DNA from 2 places in the Clostridium kluyveri DSM 555 genome. Region 1 is predicted to be linked to the other one. Evidence: a T-box and tRNA genes for the amino acid it is inferred to sense, from the RefSeq annotation. Region 1 holds a T-box; the other holds one or more tRNA genes.

Region 1 (15,424 bases):
TAAAAGGTATTATTTGATATCCATATTTTTGATGTATTCTAATAACGTTTTCTATATTATATACTATAGTTTTTTCGCCAGAATACGGATTATAAATAAATTTTACTTTATTCATATTGAACTCTCCTAAATGATCAAGTTTCTAACTAAATTTCAAAATTATAATTATTATTTCTAGAACTCTAGTCTAAATATTAAAATTTAGGCTCTATAACTAAAATAAAACTTTATTGTTAAATATATGACGTAACATAATTATATCACCATGAATAATAAATCCACAAGATTAGTTGTAATTCTTGTGGATTTATTTACAAATTGTTAATCTCTAAAATTGTGAATTATCTGGCTGAGATATACTGCTTAAAGCATCTCCAGCCTGACTATTAGATTTAGGATTTACTGCCAGATCACCTAGAGATACTATACCAACCACATTATTATTTTCTACTACCGGAACCCTTCTTATCTGCCTTTCACTCATTATCCTAGAAACATCTTTAACATCCATATCTGGGGATGCTGTTACTGGATTTGACGACATAATATCCCTTACTGTTTTAGAATTAGAAGCTTTATTTCCCATGGCTCTTATAGATATATCTCTATCTGTTAAAATTCCTATAATTTTTCCTTGTTGACATACTGGCAGAGAACCTATATTGTTCTCCATCATAACTTGTGCTGCCTTGTCTATAGTATCATCAGGATTTAAACTAGCTACCGACTTAGTCATTACATTTTCAACCTTCATTATAACACCTCTTTAAATTTTGGATTTCAAAAATTATTATTTCCTAATTTAAAGAGCTATATTACTTATAAATACTGGTACTTTTATGCTTTTTGTATATGTAAATTGAGCTGAAAGCTATAATAAACAAAATTATTACAGGTATTATAAATTTAAGGGAAAAAGGACTTTCCAGATGTTTTCCCATTAAAGAATAAGCTATAATTTCCGGGAAAACTCCTATTAAAGTTCCTAAAATAAAATCTTTATATTTAATTTTTGTAAGTCCTGCACTATAACTTAAAGGATCATATGGAAATATAAAACACAGTCTCATCATAGTCATAATTTTAAAACCATATTTCTCTATATTTTTATTTAACTTTAAAGCCTTTCCTTTCAAATACTTGTCTACAAATGAACGTCCTAGAAACCTAGCTAAAAAGAAAGCTATTGTGGCAGAACCAAAACACCCAATCATACTCAATAACACGGCTACATAATAATTAAAAATATTCCCTGCAATAATGGACATTAAAGATGCAGGTATTACAAATACTACAGGCCTTAACATATAAATCAAAAGAAAAATTAAAACCGAGAGCCTTCCATAACTTTGTATATAAATTTTAATATTTTCTATATTTACACAATGCAAATGCTTTTTATATTTGAATATCACAACTGTAATTAATATAATTAACAAAATATTTACTGTATATTTTAAAATACTTTTTTTATTATATATCATAAATTTTTAACTATCCTTCTAACAAAAATTAATCTTAATGGAACTGCATTATTTTTGTAAATAATGTCAATATGTATGTATATAAATATACTATATATTATATTTTACTTAACTAATTTATTAAAATGGGTTATAATTAGCTTATGTAATTATATACTTTTTACTCATTTAAAACAATAAAATATTTTTTATTTTAAGGAGTGATTACAATGGCTAAAATAGCCAAAAGTTCTGTGCCTAATGTATTCACATTTACTAATCTTAGTTGTGGTGTAATGTCTTTAATGATGTCTTTTGAAGAAAATTATATATGGGCTGGTGTATTTATATTACTTGCATGTTTAGCCGATAGATACGATGGACGAATTGCCCGATTTTTGAAGGTTTCTAGTAATTTAGGTAAAGAATTAGATTCTCTTGCGGATCTGGTTTCATTCGGTGTGGCCCCTTCAGTACTGGTTTTTAATATTTACAATTTTTCACAATTGGGACTAATAGGGTATTTATTAGTGCTATTGTTACCAATATCTGGTGCTTATAGATTGGCAAGATTTAATGTTACTGATTTTGATGGGGAATTTTTAGGTATTCCTATAACTTTTACAGGTATGTTTATATCCCTCTATTGTCTACTTACTTTAAATCACCCTCTCCCTTCTGAAATTACAATTTTACTTATTGTAGCACTTTCTTACCTTATGATATCCAATTATAAATTTAAAAAAGTTTAATATCATAAAAAGATATATACCTTATATTATTCTATATAAAAGATTAGGCGAAACACTCTATGCCTAATCTTCCTTTATATCATCACCATCGTCACTATCTTCCAAATCATCTAAGCTATTCAAAAACAGCTCCTCATTTATTTCAGTTTCTATGTACTCAACCATCATCTTTCCCTTCATAATTTCATCTCTCATTTTACAATACTCCACATATCCTCCTGTAGATTTTTCCAATGTATTTAACACTTTATCAATTATATCACCCACCTTATTTGCTCTATGCAGTGCATCTTTAATATCTTTTTTATGAGATACCGCCATAGAATTCATCTCTCCAGCACCTCCTATAAGCAGTCTATAGTTATTTGATAATTTAGATAATAAATCTGTCAGATTATTTATATCACAATAATACTCCTCCATTAATTTTCTATGAGACACATTTATCACCCTATCTTAAATTTATCATATAATAATTTATCCAAGCATTGTAATTAACTTATATTTTCTAATGTATATCATCTATATTACTATATTACTATTTAATAAAAATCATGCTAACAAAGGGAGAAATTTTCAATACTATATAACAAAATAAAAAACACATTAAACTATTAAATATAAAATTCCATAATTTAATGTGTTTTATAATAATATTATTTTTAATAAATCTTAAAGCTTACAACTGAATCTTTTTTCAAATTGAGCTGTTAATTCTTCCCTAAATTTAGGATGTGCAATTTTTATAAGCTCCTTAGCTCTTTCTCTTATGGATTTGCCCTTGAGAAGTGCAATACCATATTCTGTAACAACATATTGAACATCATATCTTGAAGTAGTAACCCCCGCTCCTTCAGTTAAAATAGGAACTATTCTTGAAATTTTGCCGCCAGCTGCAGTAGATGGTATAGCAAGAATTGATTTTCCTCCATCAGCCATGCTAGCTCCTCTCATGTAATCAACTTGTCCACCTACACCGCTTATTTGTTTAAATCCTACACTTTCAGCACACACTTGTCCTGTGAAATCCACTTCTACACAGGAGTTTATACATACCATCTTAGAATTTTGCATAATAACCTTAGGATCATTTACATAATCTACAGGGTATCCTTCTACCATAGGATTATCATTTATGAAATCATATAATTTCTTAGTTCCCATTAAGAATGTAATAATTATTTTTCCTGGATGAAGGGACTTTTTCTTATTTGTAATTACCCCTGCTTCAACTAATTCAACAACACCATCGGATATCATTTCTGAATGTATACCCAAATCCTTTTTATCCTTCAAGAATAAAAGTACTGCATCTGGAATAGCTCCTATTCCAAGCTGAAGTGTAGAACCATCTTCTACAAGAGATGCACAGTATTTTCCTATTGTCTTCTCTACTTCTCCTATTTTAGGAGGAGTCAATTCTAGAATTGGACGTGAACTTTCTACTATGTAATCCATATCAGAAATGTGTATAAAATTGTCTCCTAAAACTCTTGGCATCTGATCGTTTACTTCTGCAATTATAAGCTTTGCAGACTGTACCATTGCCTGTGAATAATCGGTTGATACTCCAAAGCTACAGTATCCATGGCTATCAGGCTTACTTACTTGAATAAAAGCTACATCTGCATTTATATACTTTTGTTTTAATAATTTTGGTATTTCATAAAAAAAGCATGGAGTATAATCTGTTCTATTACAATTAACTGCTTCCTTTGTACCTCCACTTACAAAGAAAGTATTTCCATGAATATACTTTTCTGATTCCGGATCAGTATATATATCATTTTTATAATTAAGTATAAGATTGTGTATCTTTACACTCTTATACTTTTCCTTATTTGCAGCCAAGGCATCTAAAAGTGTAAGAGATGCTCCACAAGCATTGCCTAAAATTATGCTATCTCCACAGCTTACTTTAGATACAGCTTCGTCTGCACTAACAATTTTACTTTTATAAAGATCCTGCCAATTTTTAAAAACCATTCTAAAAACCACCTTTCAAAATTTTTATTAATTAATTTTTAAATAAAAACACCTTCCTCATTTTATGGGCAGGTGAGAACATGGATATAATTACTTGTTAAAATAATAACAACACCTTGCAAAAAAATACCTGTTGAATTTTATAAAAATACATCATAAAGTGCCTATTATCTTATCATGAGTATAATATACATATTCTTAAAAGTCAATATATTTTTTATTTACTTAATTTATGACATATTGCAACCCACACAACTGTAAAAATGCATTTATTTCATAATTTAATTCTACAAAGTACTTATTTAAATTATACCACAATATGGACTAATTGTTACTATAAATTATACATTATTAACTATAAAAACAACTACCTCCTATAAATTCTCTTAAAATAGAATTGTCAGGAACAAATTTTAAATCTACAGATTTAAAAAAGTGCAAAAAACTTTTAAGTCTTAATGCCTCATAATATACAGGGCTGGAACTTTTTATTTTTGTTAATTCTTTCAATGCATAATTTTTCAATACACAGAGTTCATACACTAGCGTGGAATTAAACATAATATCCGCATTTTCCTGAAATACAAATATATTTTTTTCTTCTCCTCTTTTTATAGAGGACCACATTTTCAAAGTATCTTCTCCACTAAATGATCTATAAAAAGAATCCCTTACTATTCTTCTTATTATCCTCACGTCCGTAGTAGCTATTCTATTGTGATTGTCCACATTCAATTGTGTAAGAGCGCTTATATATATTTTAAACTTATTTTTTGCAGCTATTGAAGAAGTTAATATTTCATTCAGCCCATGTATTCCTTCAATTACAATCACGCCATTTTGTGGAAGTACTATTTGTTTTCCATTCCATACCCTTTTACCTTCTTTAAAATCAAAGGAGGGAATTTCAATTTCCTTACCCTTCATAAGAAATTCCAAGTGTTCATTAAAGAGTTTCAAGTCCAGAGCATATATGGATTCAAAATCATAATTACCATTTTCATCTTTAGGAGTATACTTTCTGTCTACAAAATAGTCATCCAAAGAAATTGGAACCGGTTTAATTCCATTTACTCTCAGCTGTATAGAAAGTCTTTTTGCAAAGGTAGTTTTCCCAGAGGAGCTTGGACCTGCAATTAATACAACCTTTATTTCACTTCTATCACATATCATATCTGCTATATATGCAATTTTTTTCTCATGGAGTGCTTCAGCTACCCTTATCATATCTATAATTTCATTGCTTTCTACTTTATCATTTAGAGAACCTACATTCCCTACATCTAGTATATTATCCCACTGCTTGGTTTCATAAAATATATTACTCAATTTTTTATATTCCAAAAATTCAGGCAGATTATAGGGATCTGACTCCACAGGATATCTAAGTATAAATCCTGGCTCATAATACATAATATCATATAGTTTTAATACACCTGTAGAAAATGCCATGGAACCATAAAAATAATCGTACCTTCCATCCAATTCATATAATTTTACTTTTTCTGCATTTATATGCTTTAAAAGCGTTATTTTATCTTCCATATGGTAACTTCTGAAAATTTCTATGGCTTCCTCTTTTTTCATCTCCACTTTTTTTATATACATATCTTTTTTTATTATTTCATCCATTTTATCCTTTATAAGTTTTATATCTTCCCTGGAAAGTGGTGTATTTTTATGAATCTCTCCAAATATGCCCTTACTTAGTGAATGCTCTATAACTACCCTAGCTTCCGGAAATAAATCGTATACAGCTTTAATAAGCACAAACTGAAGTGTCCTTATATAGGTCTTGTTACCCAATGGATCCTTTATATCCACAGTTTCAAATATCCCAGATTCCTGCAAGGAATTAGTAAATTCATAATACTTTCCATTTACTTTAGCTAATACTATAGGTATATGACAGATATCATAATTATCTTTAAATATTTTATATAGACTAGTTCCAAATGGAACTGATATATCTTTACCATTCAATTTTAATTTCAACATATCATTCTGTTCCCTGTGTAAAAAGGGTTTGATACATTTATCTTTTAATTGAATATCTTTATTACCCATATAAACTTCAACTCCTTAGTAATATATTATACTTCATATTTAATTATAATTGTGTTAATTTTACTTATAATTTTCTATATTAAATGTAAAAATATAATTAACTATAAATTTTAGAAGGTGATTTTTATGTTTACAATACTTTTTAGAACTATTGTCTTGTATTTACTGGTGGTTATATCCATGCGTCTCATGGGTAAAAAACAAATAGGTGAAATGGAACCTTTTGAACTGGCTATAGCAATAATGATATCAGAATTGGCCTCTCTTCCAATGCAAGATACCAGAGTTTCCATAATCCACGGAGTAATACCCATAATAACGCTTTTAATGATGCAGACTTTAATGGGCTTATGTCAGTTAAAAAGTGAAAAAATGAGATTACTTTTTAATGGAAGGCCCAGTATATTAATTGAAAAGGGAGAGTTAAATTTAAAAGAATTAAAAAATGAAAAATTTAATATGAATGATTTGATAGAAGAGCTTAGAATGCAAGGATATTATAATTTAGCTGATGTGGAATATGCCATACTTGAAACCAGCGGACAACTCTCAGTTATACCTAAAACAGAATCTGCTCCTGTAACTCGGGCAGATTTAAAGATAAAATCTACCCAGGATACCTTACCTATAACTTTGGTATTAGACGGAAAAGTAAATTCGAAAAACTTGATCAAAGCGGAAAAGACTGAGGATTGGCTATATAATATGCTGAAAAAAAATAGTATATCTTCTACAAAAGATATACTAATAGCTATTCTAGATGCAAAGGGAAAATTTTATTATCAATTAAAAGAAAAAAGTAACTAGGATGTGATTAAATGAAAAGCACAATAGTATCTTTCTCTATATTTATTTTAATGTTGTTTTCTATAATATTCTCCATAAAATATTTAAATACCGTCTGTATGAAATTACAAAATTTGAATACTAAAATAGAACAAACTCTTCAATCAAATAACTGGGAAGAATCCTATAGAAATTCTGAACATTTTATGTCAGAATGGAAAAAGTATTCATCTAAATTATCCATATTTTCAAACTATAATGAAATAGAGGATATCAATAATGAATTGTGGAAACTTATTCACCATATAACATACAAAAATAAGGAAGAGGCTTTAATCTCTGTAGATATAATAAAAAATTCAATTTACAGTATACTTCATATGCAGCAATTAAATATAGAGAATTTATTCTAGTAAATATATAATATTGATATTGTAGTAAAAATAAATTATTTATGATATACTATAATTGTATATGTTATATATTTATAGTATATTGTTTAATATATAGCATATACTTAATATCATGATAACCATAAATATCAAATTAAAAAAATTTTAAAGATTAGATTATGGAAAATACTAAATATTAATGTATAATGGAAATTAGTTGTTAACAGTATTAGCATTTAAAATAACATTAAGAATATATATTTTAAAAAAGGCATCTTGAAACAAATAAATAGTTGATATGAGAATCTATTTTACACAATAATGTTTAAAAATAGACTTATTATCTTGCAATTATTATTTACTCTCAGATACCTAAAATATTTTATTATTGAAAGGGTGGAATAAGAAATGGCATTAGTTACTACTAAAAAAATGTTTGAAAAGGCTTACAAAGGACATTACTCAATAGGTGCATTTAACATCAACAATATGGAAATAATTCAAGGGGTGGTAAATGGGGCTAAAGCTAAAAATTCTGCTGTTATCCTGCAATGTTCAGCAAGTGCAATGAAATATGCAGGACCAAAATATTTAAAGGCTATGGTAGATGCTGCTGTAGAGGATACTGGAATAGATATTGCCCTCCATTTAGATCATGGTCCAGATTTTGAAGCTGTAAAATTGTGTATAGAAACAGGCTTTACCTCTGTTATGTTTGATGGTTCACATTTAGATTATGAAGACAACGTATCTCAAACCAAACAAGTAGTAGAATATTCTCATTCTCACGGGGTAGTAGTAGAAGCAGAACTTGGTGTACTTGCAGGAATTGAAGATGAAGTATCTGCTTCAGATCATATATATACAGATCCAGAACAAGCTGTAGACTTTGTAAATAGAACAGGTGTAGATTCTCTAGCTATAGCCATAGGAACATCCCATGGAGCTTTTAAGTTTCCTCCAAACTTCAAACCTAAATTAAGATTTGATATATTAGAAAAAATACAGGAAAACCTTCCAAACTTTCCTATAGTTCTCCATGGAGCTTCAGCTGTAGATCCTAAAGCTGTGGAAACTTGTAATAAATATGGTGGAAACATAGCTGATGCCAAAGGAATCCCTATAGATATGCTTAGAAAAGCTTCCAGTATGGCTGTATGTAAAATAAATATGGATACAGACCTTAGGTTGAGCATGACTGCTGCTATAAGGAAAACTTTTGGAGATAGTCCAAAGGTTTTCGATCCAAGAAAGTATTTAGGTGCCGGAAGAGATGCTATTCAAAAAGTTGTTGAAGATAAAATAGACAATGTTTTAGGCTCATCCAATTCCTTAGAAGAACTTATCTAGGCACGTTAGCCACGCTTATCCCCCCACTTTGAAGAAGATGGGAATATTAGCTGATTGCCGCGTTTGGATAAAAATTATATTATGGAACTTTCCTAAATTGAGGAAAGTTCTTTATTTTTATTCGAACACTATCATTTTATTTTATTAAATTAATTATGCTAACTCACTTTTATGGTATAATGCAAAATAAGTAGTTTTGTAAATGGAGTGAATTTTATGAAGGAGTATGAAACACGAATAATACAAATAGACCCTGAGGATATACGAAATAAATTAAAAGCAGTTAATGCTTTAAAGGTTAAAATGGAGAATCAGATAAATGAAATATATGATTTTGAAAATGGGTTTTTAATAAAGAATAAAGGATATGCTAGAATAAGAGTTATAGAAGATTTAATACATAATTCTACTCATTGTTATATGACTACTAAAATACTTTTGAGCCAGGGAAAATATAAAGTAATGGAAGAAAATGAAACAGAAATATTGAATAGGGAAGCAGGAAAAAATATTTTTCAAACACTGGGATTAAAATTATTGCAATCTATAAAAAAATACAGAGAAAGTTACAAATACAAACATAGTTTAATTGAAATAGATATAAATGAAAAATCTTTTTGTCCATTTCCCTATTTAGAGATAGAATCAACAAATGACCAGGAACTCTATGAAATAGTAAATTTACTTGGCTATTCTTTAGGGGACACCACCTCTGAAACCATATATGAAATATTGGGCAGAAATAAAAAAAGATAGGAAAATTATATGTTTGGTTATGTAACCCCATGCAAAATGGAACTTAAAATGAAAGATTATGAAAAATTCAAAGCCTATTATTGTGGGCTATGTATATCCATAAAAAACAATATAGGAAATATACCTAGGGTTTCTTTGAACTATGATATGACTTTTTTAGCTCTACTTTTAGATTCATTAGAATGTGACAATCAAGTTTATATGAAAAAACGCTGTTTATTCCATCCTGCAAATAAAAAAATTATTCTAAAAGATAACGCTCCTTTAAAATATGCAGCTTTTTGTAATATATCTCTAAGCTATTTTAAAGTTCTAGATGATGTTTATGATGAGAATTCTTTAAAGGGCAGAATAATGTATTTATGCTTAAAAAGGTATTTAAGTAATATGCCTGACAACTTTAAAAGTATTTTTGAAAATATAAAAAATAAACTTGAAAACTTATATACACTAGAAAAAAGTTCCCAAAGTATGTCCATAGATGCTTTATCCCATCCTTTTGGAGACCTTACAGGATTTATACTAAAATCTTATAACAATTATAATGCTTCCGTTGGAGACTTGTATTTACTTGGATATAATCTAGGAAAATGGATATATATTATAGATGCATTTGATGATTTAAAAAAGGATATGCAGAAAAATAAATTTAATGCCATAAATGTCTGCTTTAATGATAAAGATCTTTGTTATGAAAATTTTATAATAGAAATAATGCCTAGAATAGATTTTATTTTAGGAACTTGTGCAGCACAATGCACAAATATTTTTAACAGGCTTCCCATAAAAAAAAATAAAGAATTAATTTATAATATACTACAATATGGACTTTTAGATAAAATGGATAGAGTATTTAAAAGGGGTGTTTACAAAAATGAAAAATCCATATGAAATACTAGAAATAAATGAAAATGCTTCACAAGAGGAAATAAAAAAAGCCTATAGAACTCTTGCAAAAAGATATCATCCTGATCAATATGGCAATAATCCACTTAAAGATTTAGCAGAAGATAAAATGAGAGAAATAAATGAGGCTTACGATTATTTAATGAAGAACCCATCAAAAGGTACATATGATAGCAGGAGTGATAATGCTTACAGCGGCTCTAACTCTTCGATTTATCAATCTGTAGAAAATGATATTTATAATGGTAATATTAGAAATGCGGAATCAGTACTTATGGGAATCAAGACAAGAGATGCTCAGTGGCATTATCTTATGGGAATTTTAAATATGAGAAGAGCCTGGTATAATGATGCTTATAATAATTTGACTACGGCTTGTAGTCTTGATCCCAACAACTTTAAATATCAAAATGCGCTCAACAAGCTCAGAGGAATGAATAATTCCTATAGACAGCCTTATTACGATACTAGAAGAAGAGATGATATATGCAATATTTGTGCTACCTTATATTGTCTTGACTGTCTTTGTGATTGTGGTGATTGCGGGGGCTGTTAATATTTAAAGAAAGGATGGATTTTAGTATGGCTAAAATTTCTAGTAATTCCTCTTATATTGCCAAGGGAGGCCTATTGACTGCCATAGGCGTTATTTTAGTGTACTTAAGTGGGATAGTTCCTTTAAATAAAACTTATTTACTGAGCCTGTCTTCACTTGTTATCCCCTTAGCTGTAATAATTACAAATGAAAAAATTGCCTTTACAATTTATATTTCAACTGCCTTATTATCTCTCTTAATATGTGGATTAAAGGGAACAGTATTATCCTATGTGGTATTTTTCGGTCTTTATGGACTTATTAAATACTATATAGAAAAAATAAGAAAACTACCTATTGAAATCATATTAAAACTATTATTTTTTAATTTATGTTTATTAATACTATTCTTGTTATATAGTTTGTTTTTTCCTGAACTTTTAAAAATAAAATTTAATTTATATTTAATTATAGTAGGAATACAAATAGTATTTTTAATATACGATTATTTATTAACATTGTTTATAAATTACACTAATAAATATATACTAAAAGCCCTAAAATAAATTGTACTTTATTAAAATGAAACTATTGACATATAAATTTAGGATGATATAATATTTAGTGTTGAGATTCACATAATATTGCCCATTCGCCAAATGGTAAGGCACCTGTCTCTGGAACAGGCATCTGTTGGTTCGAATCCAGCATGGGCAGCCAAAGAGAACTCTTGTTTTACGGGTTCTCTTTTAAAATAATTTTAAAATTATAATTTACTTTATTTAAGGGTAGCTCTTGACAAAAAGTCAATTACTATTATAAAATGTAAAATAATTCAATACTTAGCTTTGAAGAAGGAATAGTAGTATTTATATCACCAAAGAGAACTGTTGCAGGGTGAAAAACAGCGTGAATAGAATATGAACTCACCTTAAGAGCTTTATCTGAAAAAATCAGATACGGTAAAAACCGTTATTTATTTTGAGTGAAATCAATTTTATTGATTTAATTAGAGTGGTACCGCGGAAAGTAGTCTTTTCGTCTCTTACAATACTAAGAGATGAAAAGCTTTTTTTATATTCTAAAACTATACTGAAATAAAAAAATGTGGAAGTCTAAATTAAAATTATTTAAAACTTACTGTTTCTTATCTGATTTAATTTATCAGATCTCTTTAATCTATAAAAACATAAGTAAAAGGAGAAGATATTATGTACAGTACTAAAACAGATAAAAAATGGCAACAAAAATGGGATCAAACAAATATTTATACATTTGACGAAAAAAAATCAAGCAAAAAATTATATACTCTAGAGATGTTCTCTTATCCTTCCGGCAGTAATTTACATGCAGGTCACTGGTTTAACTATGCACCTGTAGATTCTTGGGCCAGAATGAAAAGAATGCAAGGATATAATGTATTCCAGCCCATGGGATTTGATGCTTTCGGTCTTCCTGCTGAAAACTATGCCATAAAGACTGGAATTCATCCAAAAGATTCTACTGAAAAGAATATTGATACCATGGAAAAACAGCTTAAATCCATGGGAGCTATGTTCAATTGGGAGAATGAGGTAGTTACCTGCCGCCCTGATTACTATAAATGGAATCAATGGCTATTTCTCCAATTATATAAACACGACTTGGCCTATAGGAAAAATGCCCCTGTAAATTGGTGTCCCAGCTGTAATACAGTACTTGCCAATGAACAAGTAAAAGAAGGTGAATGTGAACGCTGTGGTACGGAAGTTACAAAAAAGGATCTAACACAATGGTTTTTTAAAATAACAGATTACACTGAAGAATTGCTTAAAGACCTTGATAATATAGATTGGCCGGAAAAGACAAAAGCTATGCAAAGACACTGGATGGGTAAATCCACAGGTACAGATGTAACTTTTAAAGTAGCGGATTCTGATATAAAATTCAATGTATTTACCACTCGAGTGGATACATTGTTTGGTGTTACCTATGTAGTCATATCCCCTGAAAATGATTTAGTGGATAGTGTCACTAAAGAAGAATATAAAGAAGAAATTGAAAAATATAGAGAAGCTGCTAAAAAGCAGACCGACATTGAAAGACAATCAATTACCAGAGAAAAAACAGGTGTATCTACGGGTTCCTACGCTATAAATCCTATAAACGGAAGAAAAGTACCTATATGGATAGGAGATTATGTATTAAACACCTACGGTACAGGTGCTGTAATGGCAGTTCCTGCTCATGACGAAAGGGATTTTGAATTTGCCACAAAATACAAATTACCTATTGAAAGAGTTATAGAAGGAGGTTCTTCCTTACCTTATGTAGAATACGGAAAGATGATAAATAGTGATAAATTCAATGGATTATATACTCCAGAAGGTAAAGAAGCTGTGACCAAGGAACTAGAAAACATTGGATTAGGTTCTGGAAAAACAAATTATAGATTAAGAGACTGGCTTGTATCAAGACAAAGATACTGGGGAACACCTATACCTATAATATACTGTAAAAAATGCGGTACAGTCCCAGTACCAGAAAGTGATTTACCAGTTGAACTTCCTTATAATGTACAATTTTCTCCTGATGGAAAATCTCCCCTTCTAAAATCAGAAGAGTTTATGAATACTACGTGCCCTATTTGCGGTGAACCTGCCAAAAGAGAGGCTGATACATTAGATACATTTGTGTGTTCCTCCTGGTATTACTTAAGATATGCCGATAATAAGAATACAGAAAAAGCCTTTGACAAGGATAAGATAAATAAACTACTTCCTGTAGATATGTATGTAGGTGGTCCTGAACACGCATGTATGCACCTTTTGTATGCTAGATTTATCACTAAAGCACTTAGAGACATGGGTTTTTTAAATTTCGATGAACCTTTTCTATCTTTAAGACATCAAGGACTGATACTTGGACCTGATGGTCAAAAAATGAGCAAGTCCAAAGGCAATACCATATCTCCAGATGACTGCATACAAAAATATGGTTCAGATGTATTTAGAATGTACTTAATGTTCGGATTTGACTATGCCGAGGGTGGTGCCTGGAACGATGACGGTATTAAATCCATGAGTAAATTTGTAGATAGAATTGAAAGAATTGTAGGAAATATAAAAGAACTTATAAATAGTGGTAAGAACTTTAAAAATTCAATGGATGCTGCAGAAAAAGAATTAAATTACTCAAGAAATTATTCAATAAAATCCGTATCAGAAGATGCAGGAAAATTTCAATTCAACACAGCTATTGCTAGAATTATGGAATTTACAAATTCACTTTATAAATATATTCAGGAGGATACTAAAAATATATCCCTTTTAAAAGATACTATACTTGATTTTATAAAGATAATAGCTCCTTTTGCACCTCACTTTGCAGAGGAACAATGGGAGGTATTAGGACAAAAATATTCTATATTTAATGAGAAATGGCCTGAATTTGACCCTAAGGCTTTAGTAAAAGAAGAAGTAGAAATAGCCATTCAAATAAACGGTAAAATTAAGGCTAAAATAAATATACCTACAAATTTAAGTGATGAACAAATAAAAGAGTTATCCATATCCAATGATAATATTAAACCTTTATTAGAGGGAAAAAATATAAAGAAAGTTATAGTAGTAAAAGGAAGACTTGTAAATATAGTAGTTAAACCTTAACCACCAGTTCACTGGTGGTTTTCTTATTAATCTATTGTTTATAAATTTTAAGTAACTTTTCTGTAGCTCTTAACAAATTCACTAACTCAAATACTTCTCCCTCTTCAATTAATTTATTTAACTGTCCCTGATACCTTGTTGCTTCAACTAGCTTACCCATGGATGACAATGTCAATATATTATTCATTATATCAGAGACTAGATTGGATTTCACTTCAAATAATTTTTGGGCATCCTTTATCTCGTCTTTGATTTGAAGCATTTGCTCATCCAGCTGAAATGCAGCATCCGCGGCATTTTTAAGTTTTAATTTAATATGATCGGGAATGTCCTGCTTATATTTATAATTTAAGGAATGTTCTATAGTAGCCCAAAAATTCATGGCAAGTGTTCTTATCTGAAATTCTGCCAGTATTTCCATTTCTCCCTCTGCCATATTAACGGGATACTTAATTATTACATGATAACTTCTATAACCGCTTTCTTTTACATTATCTATATAATCTTTTTCATACATTATATTCATATCTTTTCTATTTCTTACTATCTTAACTACTTTATCTATGTCATCTACAAACTGACACATAATCCTTATACCTGCTATATCTTCTATTTCATATCTTATTCTATCAAGTGGTATATTGAACTTATTAGCTTTCTCTAATATACTCGATATCTCTTTTACCCTGCCTGTAACAAATTCTATTGGCGAATATTCATTCCTTCTTCTATATTCTTTTCGTATGCTTCTAAATTTCACTTTTAATTCTTCTACAGCTTGGTC
Region 2 (15,424 bases), 470 kb from region 1:
TCTTATCTGCTGCATAAATCTTTCCCTCTGCACTATAGGATCATTTAACTCTGAATATGCATTACATACCTCTCTACCAAATATAAAGCCCTCAAATCTCTCAGTATATTTATCATTTCCTCTTTTCTTTTTAGTTAAAGGTGATATTTCAACAGGATAATCCATTACAAAAGTTGGTTGAATAAATTTATGTTCACAAAATTCTTCAAACATTCCTACTAATATATCCCCTTTTGTACAATCCTTTAATTCTTTTTTAAGTTCAATATTTTTTTCAACAGCAATCTTTCTAGCTTCGTCATCACTTTCAACTTCATTAAAATCTACTTTCGTAAATTGTTTAACTGCATCTACCATAGTAATTCTATTCCAAGGAGGCTTAAAGTCTATTTCCGTATCCTGATATATAACTTTTGTAGTACCAAGCACCTTTTCACATACATATGCCAGCATATTCTCAGTTAATTCCATCATATCATTATAATCTGAAAAAGCTTCATATAATTCCATAGCTGTAAATTCAGGATTATGCCTTACATCTATTCCTTCGTTTCTAAAATTTTTACCTATCTCATATACCTTTTCAAATCCACCTACTATTAGCCTTTTTAAATATAATTCAGTTGCTATTCTTAAATACATGTCTATATCCAAAGCATTATGATGAGTTATAAATGGCTTAGCAGCTGCTCCTCCAGCTATTGATGACAGTATTGGTGTCTCTACCTCTATGTAATCTCTACCATCTAAAAATTCTCTTATAGCTCTTATTACAGCAGTCCTCTTTAAAAAGGTATCTCTAACATCCTGATTTATTATCAAATCTACATACCTTTGTCTATACCTTAAATCTGGATCCTTAAGTCCATGCCATTTCTCTGGAAGAGGTTTAAGTGATTTAGCTGCAAGTTGAAAATCCGTAATATGAATTGATACTTCTCCGGTCCTAGTCTTAAAAACCTTGCCACTTACAGATAAAATGTCTCCTATATCATAGGATTTATATTCCTTTAATTTTTCTTCTCCTACATCATTTATCTTTATATACAGTTGAATTTTACCATATCTATCATACAAATCTGAAAATCCAGCCTTTCCATGAACTCTTTTAGACATTAGTCTTCCAGCCACAGTAACATCCGTGCCATCTAAAGTTTCATAGTTATCTTTTATTTCTTTTGAAGTATGGGTTCTCTCAACCTTATATACCTCAAAGGGATCTTTATTTTGCTCTTGTAAATTTTTAAACTTTTGTATCCTCTCCCTTATCAATTGATTGAAATTCTCTTCCAGTACATGTAAATTTTTTTCCTCTTTTGCCATTGATATTACCCTCCAAATTATCTTCTTATATTAAGTATCTTGTACTTACTAACTCCATCTGGGACCTGTATTTCAATTACATCTCCAGGTTTTTTCCCCACAAGTCCTTTACCTACAGGGGATTCATTTGATATTTTATTATTAATAGGATCTGCTTCCGCAGACCCCACAATTAAGTATTCTACTTCTTCATCTAAATCATAATCCTTAACTTTTACAATTGAGCCTATACCTACTATATCTAATGGAACCTCATCTTCATCTACCATGCTGGCATTCTTAAGCATATTTTCTAGTTGTACTATTCTACCTTCTACAAATGCTTGTTCGTTTTTAGCACTATCATATTCTGAATTTTCACTTAAATCTCCAAAGGAAAGAGCTACTTTAATCTTTTCAGTGATTTCTTTTCTCTTGACTGTCTTTAAATATTCTAATTCATTTTCCAGCTTTTTTATGCCTTCATAGGTCATAACATATTTTTTTAATCCGCTCATTCTATTCTCCCCTTTTAATAATTTATAAAAATTCTCCTATACCCCATTAATGTCTTAAAATCTTTAATATATCTTGCCTTATTTACGCTAATTATCATTTAAGTAATTATAAAACAGCACTATTACAATGTCAACATTTTCAAAATTTAATTAAAATATTATAGATTTCAATATATCTATAATATTAATACATTTTTATTAAACTTTATTTTGTCTAAAAATATGCCATTATAATTTAAAGATTTTTTTACATCTCGCTCATCCATCTGTGAAAGTATAGATCCTAAAAGTTCAAATGATACTTCTTTATATTTAAATTCCCAAGGAACTTTATAGCTAATATCGTTTACTATATTATTATTACTATATGGTATATAACTATTATCTACATACCACACATATTTATTATTACTCATAGTTATTCTTCTAGATGTTATTATAAAATCTGCATTTTTAAAAGAAAATTTTATATCAGAAGTAATTATAGGTGTAACTCCATAATTTGCTATAATATATTCGCTTATATCATTTACTTTTGTGATCTTTTTAGATATAAGTATTATATATTTAGCTTCCCTAGATAAATAACATATAGTATCAAATAAAATAGGATCTGCAGCATCATAAACTGCCATACAACTACATCTTATACTCTTTTTTTTATTTCTGAGTATAATTTTAGAACTTTCCACAATACTAAAAGCCATTAACTTTTTCTGAAATTTACTATATAGAGTATAATCTAAATATCTATATACTTTAGGTGCCAATTCTATATCTTTAATTTTACACATTTTTTTAGCTCTTAAGATATTACTATTATATGAATTTATATTAATATTAGGAGGAAATTTTACATTTTTAATTTTTAATTTCAATTCTTTTATGAAAAGTTCTTCTTTTACTCTCATTTTAAATCTATCTTTTATGTTTCCCCAAAAACTATTATCATCATAAAATTTAGCCATATTGGAATCAGCATATAGGATTGATTTCACATTCTATATTCTCCTTAAATTACTATACAATACTATATTATTCCTATATCAAATTAAAAATTACAACATAAATTTGTATTGATTTAAAATTTCAAATACAATTTCACTGCGTTCTTCACAGTTAATTTTCTCTTTTATTTCCTTACTGTTTTTTAGACCTTTTATATACCACCCTATTTGTTTTCTCATTTCTCTCACAGCCTTATACTCTCCATTATAATAAATAGCCCTATTATAATGTTCTATGCACATATCTATTTTTTGCTGTGGAGTAGGATAGGTGATAGACCGAGAATTTTTATTTTCATATATCTGAGAAAATATCCATGGATTTCCCAAGCTTCCCCTTCCAATCATTATGCCATCACATTTAGTAAATTCAAAAAGTCTACTTGCATCTTCTACAGTAAATACATCTCCATTACCAATTACGGGAATTTTAATTGATTGTTTTACATCACTTATTATATCCCAATTTGCTTTGCCGTTATACATCTGAGTACTAGTTCTCCCATGAATAGTTACAGCATCTGCTCCCGATTGTTCCATAATTCTAGCAAAATTTACAGCATTTATACTCTCAGAATCAAAACCAATCCTCATTTTTACAGTTACTGGCTTTAAAGATGCCTTTTTTACTTCTTTTACTATTTCCGATGCAAGCTTTGGATTCTTCATAAGTGCAGAACCTTCTCCATTTCTTACTATCTTAGGAGCTGGACAACCCATATTTATATCTACCATACAAATATCTTTATTTTCATTAAAATAATCACAGGCTTTAGCCATTATGACCGGATCATTCCCAAATATTTGGACTGCTATGGGTGCTTCTACTGGAGATACAATTAACATACTTTCCGTAGCCTTGCTACCATAAAATAAAGCTTTGGCACTTATCATCTCAGTATAAACAAGTCCACATTTAAATTCTATACACAATTCTCTAAATGCCCTATCCGTTATACCTGCCATAGGAGCTAAAAATACATTGTTTTCAAATTCTATTTCTCCGATTTTCATTATCATACCTACTCTTTGTTCTTTTCATAGATTAATCTAAGCCCTGTTAAAGTCAATACAGAATCAATTATATCTATGGATTTTGTTCCTTCATTTATGAGTTTAGCAAGTCCTCCTGTAGCTATTACCAAAGGTTCTTCTTCTCCTAAATCCATCATTTCCATTTTCATCTTTTTAACTATATAGTCCACCTGACCAATATATCCATATACTATACCAGATTGCATACTAGAAACCGTATTCTTTCCTATAATATTTTGTGGTCTTATTATCTCTACTCTTGGAAGTTTAGCTGCCATCTCAAAAAGAGCAGAAGAAGATATTTTTATGCCTGGACATATAGCTCCTCCTAAATAATCTCCTGCAGATGTAACTGCACAAAATGTAGTAGCTGTTCCAAAGTCTATAATAATTAGGGATCTATTATAGATTTCATGGGCAGCCACAGCATTTACTATCCTGTCAGCCCCTACTTCTCTTGGATTATCATATTTCACATTTATACCCGTTTTTACTCCTGGTCCCACTATAATAGGACTAACTTGAAAATATTTTATTATCATATGTTCTAATGAATACATAATAGTAGGAACTACTGAAGATATTATAGAACCAGTTATATCTTCCGGTTTTAATTTACTTTGAAGAAATAAATCTATTACCTGAACTCCGTATTCATCTGCTGTTCTTTTAGAGTCTGTAGATAATCTCCAAACTGATATAAGCTCCCTGTCATCATAAACCCCTAAAACAATATTAGTATTTCCAACATCTAAGACTAAAATCATTAAATATAACACCACCTTTGACTTGTTTATCAATATATACATAATTAAAGAGCAGATTTTCCACTGCCCCAAAACATTAATTTCTCTCAAATTAACAATTTAATTGTATCAATAAAATTTTATTTGTCAAGATTAAATAACAAGCTATACTTTATTGTATCTTCTTCATAAAATCCTCACTATTTACTATATATCTAGTATGAGATCCTTCTCCAATCTTTCCACTTTCATCCCAGGCCTCAACATAAAAAACTAATTTTTTCCCCTTAACTTCCTTTAGAGATGCTTCGCATCTAATCTTAGCCCCAACAGAAGATGCTTTAATATGTTTTATATTTATTTCTATCCCAACAGTGGTATATCCTGTAGGTAAATGAAGATCTACACTATTTTTAGATGTATTTTCCATAAGAGCTATCATAGCTGGTGTGGCAAATACATCTAAATTACCTGATCCTAATTTCTTAGCTGTATTATTATCAGTTACATGCATTTCCATAGTAGAGGTAATGCCTTCTTTTAAATTAAATTCCATCATAATCATCTCATTTCATTTAGATTTATAACAAAACACACATGTTTATTATATCACTGTTACTTGAATTTTAAAATTATAAAAATAAAATAAAAAACTCCGTGAAATGACACAGGGTTTTTTATATAATATACAAAATTAAGTTTGAGCGAATATTTCTTCAAATTCACTTGCTTCCAATTTTTCTTTTTCTAAAAGTCTTTCTGCCACAGCCTTAAGTCTATGCATATTTTCCGAAAGAAGTTTTTCAGCCTTATCATACCCTTCATCTATTAATTTTCTTATCTCCTTATCTATTTCAAAAGCCACTTCTTCACTAAAATTTCTTCCTTTTCCTAAATCTCTTCCTAAAAACACCTCATCATGACCTGAACCAAATGCAATAGGTCCCAAATCACTCATACCATAATCCATTACCATCTTTTTAGCTATAGTAGTTGCTCTGTCAATATCATTTTTAGCTCCTGTACTTATATCGCCTATAACCAATTTTTCTGCTACTCTGCCTCCAAGAAGTCCTACAATCTCATCTTTAAGCTTAGCTTTTGATGTATAGGCGCTATCTTTTTCTGGAAGATGCATTGTATATCCTCCTGCCATTCCCCTTGGTATTATACTTATTTCATGTACAGGGTCAGAATTAGGTAACAACTTCATTACCACTGCATGACCTGCTTCATGGTAAGCTGTAAGCTTTCTATCTTCCTCATCAATCACTCTACTTCTTTTTTCAGGACCTGCTATTACTCTAGTTACCGCTTCCTCCAATTCATTCATGCCTATTAAATTCTTATTATTTCTAACTGCCAAAAGTGCAGATTCATTCATAAGATTTTCTAAATCCGCACCTGTGAACCCAGGTGTTCTCTTAGCCAGAACATCTAACTTTACTTCATCTGCTAAATGTTTGTTCCTGGAATGAACTTTAAGAATTTCTTCTCTGCCTTTAATATCAGGTGCTCCTACAAGTATTCGTCTATCAAATCTTCCTGGTCTTAAAAGTGCAGGATCTAATATATCAGGTCTATTTGTTGCAGCTATCATAATTATTCCTTCATTAGCTCCAAATCCATCCATTTCAACTAAGAGTTGATTCAATGTTTGTTCCCTTTCATCATGTCCTCCACCAAGTCCTGCTCCTCTTTGTCTTCCAACTGCATCTATCTCATCTATAAATACTATACATGGAGAATTTTTCTTCGCCTGATCGAACAAATCCCTTACCCTTGAAGCTCCTACACCAACAAACATTTCAACAAAATCCGAACCTGATATGCTAAAAAATGGCACTCCTGCTTCACCAGATATAGCTTTAGCTAAAAGTGTCTTACCAGTTCCCGGAGGCCCCACAAGTAAAACCCCCTTAGGAATTCTAGCTCCCATCTCTATATATTTTTTAGGTTGTTTCAAAAAATCCACTATTTCTGCTAATTCTTCTTTTTCTTCATCTGCCCCAGCTACATCTGCAAAAGTTACCTTCTTTTTATCTGGTGTAGCCATTTTAGCTCTACTCTTACCAAAATTCATAACATTTCGATTTCCTCCGCCGCCTTGAGATTGCTGCATAAACATAAACCAAAATGCTACAAGCATAAGTATTAAAAGAATTGTTGGCAAATACTGTACCCACATAGGTATTGTAGCGGGTTTAAGATATATTTCTTGAACTTCTCCCTCTTTAGGGTGTTCACCTATAAATTGAAATAATCTTTCAGATGGAACTACTGTTTCATATGCTGTTCCATTTTTCAAACTACCTTGAACTGTCATTTTATCTTCTCTAAGCTGAAAATTTTTAATATCATTACTTAACCAATATTTTTGGAAATCACTAAAACTAATGGCTGTTGAATTTTCATTGGTTCTTACCAACCACAATGCTGAAAGAATCACTAATATAAAAACTATAACCCAGGCCGTTGCACTTGAAAATTTTTTCATTAAAGGCCCCCCTCTCTTTCTAGTTTTATACTGTAAAATTGTATCATAAGTAAAATTCCTTTACAATAAGTTTTAATACTAATTATTTGTAAATTTCCTCTTTTAATATACCAATATAAGGAAAATTCCTGTACTTTTCTGCATAATCCAATCCATATCCCACCAAAAAATAATCTGGAACCTCAAATCCTATGTACTTGGCTTCAACTTTAACTTTTCTTCTTTCAGGTTTATTTAAAAGGCACGCTATTTCTATACTCTTAGCTTTCCTGCCTTTCAAATATTCAATCAGATAAGACAAAGTAGTACCTGAATCTATAATATCTTCTACTATCAATATATATTTATCCTCTATTTCAAAATCTAAATCTTTTAATATCCTAACAACTCCTGAACTCTTTGTAGAACTTCCATAACTTGAAACCGCCATAAAATCCATGCTACATGGAATAGTTATTTCTCTAAGCAAATCCGCCATAAAAGGAACTGAGCCTTTTAATATGCCTACAAGCATTAACTCCTTTCCTTCATAATCTTTACTTATCTTTTTCCCTATTTGTTTTACTTTTTTCCTAATTTCACTTTTGTTAATTAATATCTCCTTAATGTCGTCACTCATATCACTCATAATGTTATAGTTCCTCGCTTTCAAACTTTATAGCCAAAATATTCTTAGTGTTTTTATCTACCTTAAAAAGTTCACTTATTCTATATCCAACAATCCATCCGATGTTATCTCCAAAACATATTAGGGGAATTTTATCCCTCTTATCTTTAGATATCTTTAAATCTATAAATAAACTCTTTAATTTCTTATTTCCAATCATTCCAAGCGGTATAAATCTATCTCCCTTCCTTCTGTTCCTTAATATAATACTCCCTTTTATTTTATCATAATCAAAATACTGAATAAATCTATCTTTTTTATAATATGCATATTCTTTTAATTCAATTAAATCTATATAAATTTTAGACTTAATATCAGTAATATTGTTAAATCCCATTTGTAATACATACTGTACCTCACAATTTTTCATACATTCTTTTATATATTTTTTTATTATTATATTTCCATAATCATTTAATGCCAACAAATTGTGAGGTAACATTATTTCTTTACCTGTAGAACACTTTTGAACATTTATTATACTGAAAATGTGGATTTTTTCAATATCTTTTAAATTTCCTTCCACAACTTCCAGGGACATCCTGATTATTCTAACTAATACAGCTTTATCCTCTAGAAATGCCTCTTTAAATATTATAACCTTTTGTGCTTTTATTTCACAATATTTTTTAAATTTTTCCCGAGAAATATAATTCAAATAATCATTATCTATTTTTATTATATCAGAAAGCCTATTTAACACCGCAACTATATCTCTATTAAAATTATTTTGTATATAAGGTATAAGCTCTAATCTTATTTTATTCCTTGAATATATGGTTTCCAAATTAGTCTTATCAATTCTGGGATGAAGATTATTATTATCACAATATTTTTCAATTTCATCTCTGGTAATACGTATTAAAGGCCTTACAAAAACATTATCTCTCACAGGATTTATACCAGTTAAACCCTGTAGACCCGCTCCCCTCATAATTCTCATTAAAACAGTTTCTGCCTGATCATTAGCATTATGAGCTATAGCTATTTTCTCAGCTTTTAATTTTTTCTTTAATTCTTCAAAAAATTTATATCTTACTTCTCTTCCTGCACTTTCACAGGATATTCTTTTTTCTTTGGCAATATAATTTACATCTGTTTTTAAACTTTTAAATTCAACAGATAAACTCTCACAAAATTTTTTTACATACTCCTCGTCCTTATCCCCTTCTTCTCCCCTTAAACAATGATTTACATGAGCTGCATATAAAGTTATATCTAATCTGTTTTGCAGAACATATAACATATGTAATAAACATATGGAATCAGGCCCTCCTGACACAGCTACTATTACCTTATCACCTCTATTAAACATTTTATTTTCTTCTATAGTACTAAGTACATTTTCTATCAACAACCACACTTCCCTAACCCTATTTAATCTTTACAGCATAAGTGTATCTACTGTAAAAAATTATCATCTCATTTATTATCATAGTTAACATTCATTTAACAACCCAATTATAACATAAACATAATACTTTTTAACCTGCATTAACATAAATCTATATTTTGAACTACCTATAGAATACTTTAATAAAGAGTATACACTTTTTCCACTATTACTGTCATATCATCTTTTACCTTTCCTCCAGATAATTCTTTGGATTTATCCATAATTTTCTCACACATGTCCTTAGGCTCAGTACAATCTAACTTCCTTAAAAATTCTATCATCCATATAAAATTACCTGCTGATTCACTATTATAGTCGATTACACCATCACTGACCATTATTATAAAATCCCCATTCATTACAGATTTGTTTATTATATCTATATCGGGCTTATCTAATATACCTATAGGGAGTGTCTTTGATTTTATTACCAGAATATCTTCTCCTCTCTTTATAAAACTAGCTGTAGCTCCAACTTTCATAAAATCTATTTCTCCTTTATACAAATTTATACTGCTCAAATCTAATGTAGAAAATTTTTCATCTTCAGTAAATTTAATCCCCATAATAGAGTTAACTGTATTAATAGCAGTCATCTTATTAAAACCTGACTTTGCAAATTTCTCTATAAGTTCAACGGCAGCACTGCTCTCTTCTCCAGCCTGAGGACCAGAACCCATTCCATCACTTATAATTGTCATATAGGTACCATCTGGTAGTTTACAAAAACTATAGCTATCCCCATTATACTTTTCTCCATGTTTACATTGGCTAATCACATGAGTGACAATGTGGTACTTTGGAGTTTCTTCAAAAGTTACACTACAGCTATTCGCTGAAAAATTTATATCACAACTATCTTTACTTAAGGCCATAAGTTTCCCAGTTACATTATTAATTAAAGGTAATATTTTCTTTACACAATCTTGTTTTCCTCCGCAGACTTCCATAGATAAATTTATAACTAGATGTTCATTTTTATCCTTAAAACAAAATACATCCTTGTACTTTATATTATTTTTGTTTAAGAGCCTCCGTATATTATTTTCTACTGATGTATTAAACCTCACATCTAAGTTTAAATCCTGTACTATCTCACCTACAGTTTTTCCCATATTGCCTATTTGATATGCCAATAGCTCCCTACATTCACTTAATCTACTCTTCCACATCTCGTCTACAATATAATTATTTACAATCTCTTTAGTATTCTTTAAAAGCAAAGTTCTTCTGGTACATTTTTTTTGCAGTTCCTCTGGAATAAACTTTTTATTTTCCTGATAATTCTGTATTAATTCTAAAAATGCATTATAAGTATAAAAAGTTTCTCTCTTCCAGCACATATTATTCATATCACAATTTGAACAAACTCTGTCTGCTAAATTTTCTATAAGTGCGCTACTCTTAGTTTTCATAGTAAGCTTATTATTACTAGCCAGCCTTGAAAGAACAGAGGATATATCATTAAGTACATGAGAAAAACTATCAAGCCTATGCATAAAAATAGATTTAATTTTATCCGCATAATTCTCCTTTAAATGCTCTTGTTTCTTTTGCCAATCTAATTCTAATTCTACTTTTCTATATATACTCTGTGGTATTCCAAAATATATAATACAGCTTATAAGTACCTCTATTATTTTAAACTGGGAGCCTATATTAGAATACATCTTTAATACAGCAAATCCTATGATATAACCTGCACCACTCATCCATTTACCTGTTTCTCTAAACAAGCCTGATATAAGTCCACATAACCCATAGACTGAAACATAGGTCATCATATCATTAGATGTCACTCCTATTATTGTACCCATAGCTACACCACCTGCAGCACCCGAAGCACTTCCTTTTACATAACCTAATATAAGTATAAAAGTCAATGCTACTACATTTCTAATAGATACGCCTTGAATAGCCGTTCCCCAAGTACCCGCTATAATTAATGAAGTAGTTATAGACATGCTAATTATTTCTTCACTACTATAAAGATGTCTAGTCTTTAGTTGATTAAAACATATTATAGAATAATTAATAATAAAATATAATGGGAATATACACATAATTTCAAACATAGAATTTAAAATAGCCACCCCAGGTGAAAGATTAATTGCAAAAAATTTATAAGCAGAAAACTCTAAAAAAGTAATAACAAAAAATAAAATTAACTTTTTAACCTTAGTACTATTTTTTAATATATAATTTAGAGTTACTAATGTAACAGTCACTATACAATAAGAAGGAAGATATTTTATATTTCCATATATTGAAATATATCCGAGTAATGTACCAATTCCTGTTACTAATGCAGGTTTTCTTTTTTCACATAAAGCCATAGATATAAAAAAAGCTATGCCAAAAGGAGCCATAAGATTTACCATCATGACCCTAGATACTAAAAATCCACATAAGAAATAAAATATTAATTTTACTATATTTCTCATTTGTTCAAATTTACGCTTTTTTTCTTCTCCCTTTAACTTTTCCGTTCTTTGATAAGTAACAACCTCTACTCCATATTGCATTATTATACCACCCACCTTATAAAATTACTGTTATTAATTATACCAGTAATGAATGGAAATAAATGTCATAACATGAAATAATAGTATATTTTTTTTAGGACAATAATGTCCAAGTTTCTTATCAATTTTCACTTTGATGTAAATATATATAAAAGTTATATTTATATTTTTCATGTAAGACCCATAAAATTCAAAATATTTTAAATATATGACTCAAATACTATATAATCATAAAAAGCTTGCAAAAATTTGCAAGCTACTGGTAGCGGAAATAGGAATCGAACCTACGACACTTCGGGTATGAACCGAATGCTCTAGCCAACTGAGCTATTCCGCCCTATATACAATTTGGTTGCGGGGGAAGGACTTGAACCTACGACCTTCGGGTTATGAGCCCGACGAGCTACCAACTGCTCCACCCCGCGCTATTTTGGTGCTGAAGACCGGAATCGAACCGGTACGGGTTTTAAAGCCCGCAGGATTTTAAGTCCTGTGCGTCTGCCTGTTCCGCCACTCCAGCAAATTTAAAATGGTAGCGGAAATAGGAATTGAACCTACGACACTTCGGGTATGAACCGAATGCTCTAGCCAACTGAGCTATTCCGCCTTGTATAATTTTGGTTGCGGGGGAAGGACTTGAACCTACGACCTTCGGGTTATGAGCCCGACGAGCTACCAACTGCTCCACCCCGCGCTATCTTGGTGCTGAAGACCGGAATCGAACCGGTACGGGTTTTAAAGCCCGCAGGATTTTAAGTCCTGTGCGTCTGCCTGTTCCGCCACTCCAGCAACAAAGTCTCAATTTGACGACATAAGTTATTATATATGATAAATATTTTATTGTCAACCATTTTATGAAACTTTTTAATCTCACAAAATAATAAAGAGGCACCTCGCCTCTTTAACCTACTTTACTAATAATTAGATGATTTTTTGTACCCTTTGCCTTTTGAATCCTGATGTTTTTTAATATCTTGAAATCTCTCCTCGCTATCTTTTAAGAACTTAGATAGCCTATCTTCAAAACTACCTTGATTATTTCTGACTTTTTCTTTTTGCCAGTCTATTTCCTGAGGTCTCAAGCTTTTTTTATCCTTTTCTGCTTGTTTCATAGATAAACTTATCTTGCCATTATCATCAATAGAAATTATTTTAACTCTTATCTTATCTTTTTCTTTTAAATAATCTCTTATATTTTTAACATAGGTATCTGACACTTCAGATATGTGCACTAATCCTGTTTTACCATTAACGTCCACAAATGCTCCAAAACTGGTAATATTAATCACTGTACCTTCTAGTATGCTTCCTGCCTTTAAGGTCATATTAAAAAGACTCCTCCTTAAAAATAATACTATATAATATAATCTTTTTCTTCCCTTTCAGAGTGGGACTCCTTGGATCCTTCCCTGAAATCTTTTCTAGTTCCACAACAATTTATCCTCCATAATTTCTGTAGACACTTAAAATTCTACTTTTATTATTTATTATATATTGATGACTATTAATTATTTTTGTCTATTACAGGAGTTTCACCTTCATTAATAAGACCTAATTTTTCTCTAGCTAACTTTTCTATGTAAGCATCAGATGTAGACATCTTAACTTCATCCTGTAATTTTTGATTTTTTTGTTTCATCCTGATCTCTTCAACTTTTCTCTCAGTAATCTGTTTTTTTATATTATACATAGTAATCTGTTGACTTACAAAAATATATACCGCATATAGAATTATTAATAAAAAAAATATTTTTTTCCATTTAATTCTTACTTTCATTAAACAATCACCAATCTTCTATGATTTAAAATATCTATAGCATATACTTTTTTCAACAGACATTAATAATCTATTAACTACAAAACATCATATTTATATTGTAATTTGATTTTTCATTTTCTTCAAGTTAATTTTTATAATTTTTTTTATTTTTTCTTGCGATATTATAAATAACGTACTGAAATGGATAACATAATATGTTTATAATTATCCTAAAAATCCTTCCCCACACTTTAAATAGACTCTTGTGAAATTTTACAAATATACTACTGAAAAATTTCATATATATATATATGCCTACTGCTAATAATACATATGCATACATGCCCATATATGCATAATTAGTATAAAGTAAAAACACAAATACAATTATAGCTGTAAATATCCAAAACAGAGTATCTTCTATAAACATTATTATTCTACTTAGATTAGAGTATCCTCGTATTAACCTATAAAAATCAAATAATATTCCGGTTATTATTCCTGCCATAATACTAAATGCTATAAGTCGAATTTGCTCTTCTATTGATATAATCATAATAACCCTTTCCTAAATAACTATATCTTTATTATTTAAATATCTTTGATATTAGATTCTGTCTCTTTTTTCTGGGTTCACTGCTTGTATATACACAGGCATTTATAACTCCTATAATAACAACATCGCCATTTTGTACATCCAGCTTATTCATTTTCAGATCTTTTCCTTTTATATTGAGGGTTCCAAGATTAGTATTTAAAACTATTTGGTCTTCATTAAAACTGACTACTTCTATAATACCCGTTAAAATTAACTTCCTCCTACTTTCAAGACTCAGAAGACTCTTCTTATGTTCTATATTTATTTCTTTTTTCTCCATAAAACATCCCCTCCACATATAATAAATATATGTGAACTGAATAAATTATATTACCATATATTCTTAACCTGAAATTATTTCATACATATTTTGAACTTCTTCTTTTTTAACATGATTTTGAATATCCAGGATCTTTGCCTTTAAGGATCTATTTGCATATTTAATTTCTATTATATCTCCTTCTTTAACTTCTGTACTAGGTTTGGCCATTTTACCATTTATAGTAACTCGTCCGCCTTCACATGCTTCCTTTGCTATCGTTCTTCTCTTTATTATTCTGGATACCTTAAGATATTTATCCAATCTCATATTTAATCCTCCTGTTCTAATACTTATTTAGTTTGTTATATCATACATTTAAAAGGAAAAGCCCGGATTTTCATCCAGGCGTTTTGTATAAACTATACTATTTATTTACTTTATCCCTAAATTCCTTACCAGCCTTAAATACAGGAACTGTTGATTCTGGTATGTTTATTACTTCTTTAGTCCTTGGATTTCTTCCAACTCTTGCAGCTCTTTTTCTTGTTTCAAATGTTCCAAACCCTACTAATTGAACTTTCTCTCCTTTTTCTAATGTCTCCTCTACACTTTCTATGAATCCCTTTAAAGCTGCCTCTGCATCTTTTTTAGTTAACTTGGATTTTTCTGCTATACCAACAATTAATTCTGATTTATTCATCTTTTTACCTCCTCTTATTTTTATAGATAAAAGTACACAAATATACATACCTATACTATAAACGAAGCTTTGGCTATTCTTAAATTAAATTTTAAAATTAAAATTTAATTTAATCAACAAATGCAGGTTCACCCTTATATTTTATGATAATTAATATTTATTATCAATTGTATGTTGAGAGTGCCTAATTTAAATACATTTGTATTATTTACAAATATCAAATTACAAAATATGTGGATGAACCTTAAATACACTTAGATAATATACAAAAAAATATTTACTATTTATTTATGTATATTTGTACATATCTCTAAAATTGTTATTGTTTTCTGAATTACTAAACATATTTTTTATATAGGCATATTAGCATATTCTATACATAATTAAAAATTCCTTCTTTTTTATACAAAAT

Evidence for each region. A T-box is a leader RNA that pairs with one kind of tRNA and senses whether it is charged. The one in region 1 lies ahead of leuS (leucine--tRNA ligase), so its partner is inferred to be a tRNA-Leu.
Region 2: it encodes a tRNA-Leu, which carries the amino acid that the T-box ahead of leuS (leucine--tRNA ligase) is inferred to sense. The anticodon was not compared.

The regions. Positions count from the first base shown of each region.
Region 1 covers NC_009706.1:3,643,184-3,658,607, forward strand. The annotation lists gene CKL_RS17480 (YegS/Rv2252/BmrU family lipid kinase) at 1-115, opposite strand, end outside; gene CKL_RS17485 (CBS domain-containing protein) at 329-754, opposite strand; gene CKL_RS17490 (TVP38/TMEM64 family protein) at 816-1,484, opposite strand; gene pssA (CDP-diacylglycerol--serine O-phosphatidyltransferase) at 1,694-2,215, shown strand; gene CKL_RS17500 (hypothetical protein) at 2,279-2,656, opposite strand; gene CKL_RS17505 (acetyl-CoA hydrolase/transferase family protein) at 2,888-4,201, opposite strand; gene CKL_RS17510 (nucleoside kinase) at 4,553-6,199, opposite strand; gene CKL_RS17515 (DUF421 domain-containing protein) at 6,395-7,075, shown strand; gene CKL_RS17520 (DUF4363 family protein) at 7,087-7,467, shown strand; gene fba (class II fructose-1,6-bisphosphate aldolase) at 7,855-8,796, shown strand; gene CKL_RS17530 (class IV adenylate cyclase) at 9,013-9,552, shown strand; gene CKL_RS17535 (DUF5685 family protein) at 9,562-10,443, shown strand; gene CKL_RS17540 (J domain-containing protein) at 10,427-11,014, shown strand; gene CKL_RS17545 (hypothetical protein) at 11,041-11,559, shown strand; tRNA gene CKL_RS17550 (tRNA-Gln) at 11,639-11,713, shown strand; T-box leader at 11,833-12,042, shown strand; gene leuS (leucine--tRNA ligase) at 12,205-14,640, shown strand; gene yjbM (GTP diphosphokinase) at 14,672-15,424, opposite strand, start outside.
Region 2 covers NC_009706.1:151,812-167,235, reverse strand. The annotation lists gene lysS (lysine--tRNA ligase) at 1-1,323, opposite strand, end outside; gene greA (transcription elongation factor GreA) at 1,341-1,820, opposite strand; gene CKL_RS00860 (hypothetical protein) at 1,997-2,818, opposite strand; gene dusB (tRNA dihydrouridine synthase DusB) at 2,879-3,841, opposite strand; gene CKL_RS00850 (type III pantothenate kinase) at 3,850-4,629, opposite strand; gene CKL_RS00845 (thioesterase family protein) at 4,781-5,164, opposite strand; gene ftsH (ATP-dependent zinc metalloprotease FtsH) at 5,303-7,105, opposite strand; gene hpt (hypoxanthine phosphoribosyltransferase) at 7,188-7,733, opposite strand; gene tilS (tRNA lysidine(34) synthetase TilS) at 7,738-9,126, opposite strand; gene spoIIE (stage II sporulation protein E) at 9,306-11,693, opposite strand; tRNA gene CKL_RS00820 (tRNA-Met) at 11,954-12,030, opposite strand; tRNA gene CKL_RS00815 (tRNA-Met) at 12,043-12,118, opposite strand; tRNA gene CKL_RS00810 (tRNA-Leu) at 12,125-12,213, opposite strand; tRNA gene CKL_RS00805 (tRNA-Met) at 12,224-12,300, opposite strand; tRNA gene CKL_RS00800 (tRNA-Met) at 12,312-12,387, opposite strand; tRNA gene CKL_RS00795 (tRNA-Leu) at 12,394-12,482, opposite strand; gene CKL_RS00790 (S1 domain-containing RNA-binding protein) at 12,608-13,018, opposite strand; gene CKL_RS00785 (FtsB family cell division protein) at 13,198-13,470, opposite strand; gene yabQ (spore cortex biosynthesis protein YabQ) at 13,598-14,008, opposite strand; gene yabP (sporulation protein YabP) at 14,040-14,330, opposite strand; gene CKL_RS00770 (RNA-binding S4 domain-containing protein) at 14,394-14,639, opposite strand; gene CKL_RS00765 (HU family DNA-binding protein) at 14,737-15,060, opposite strand.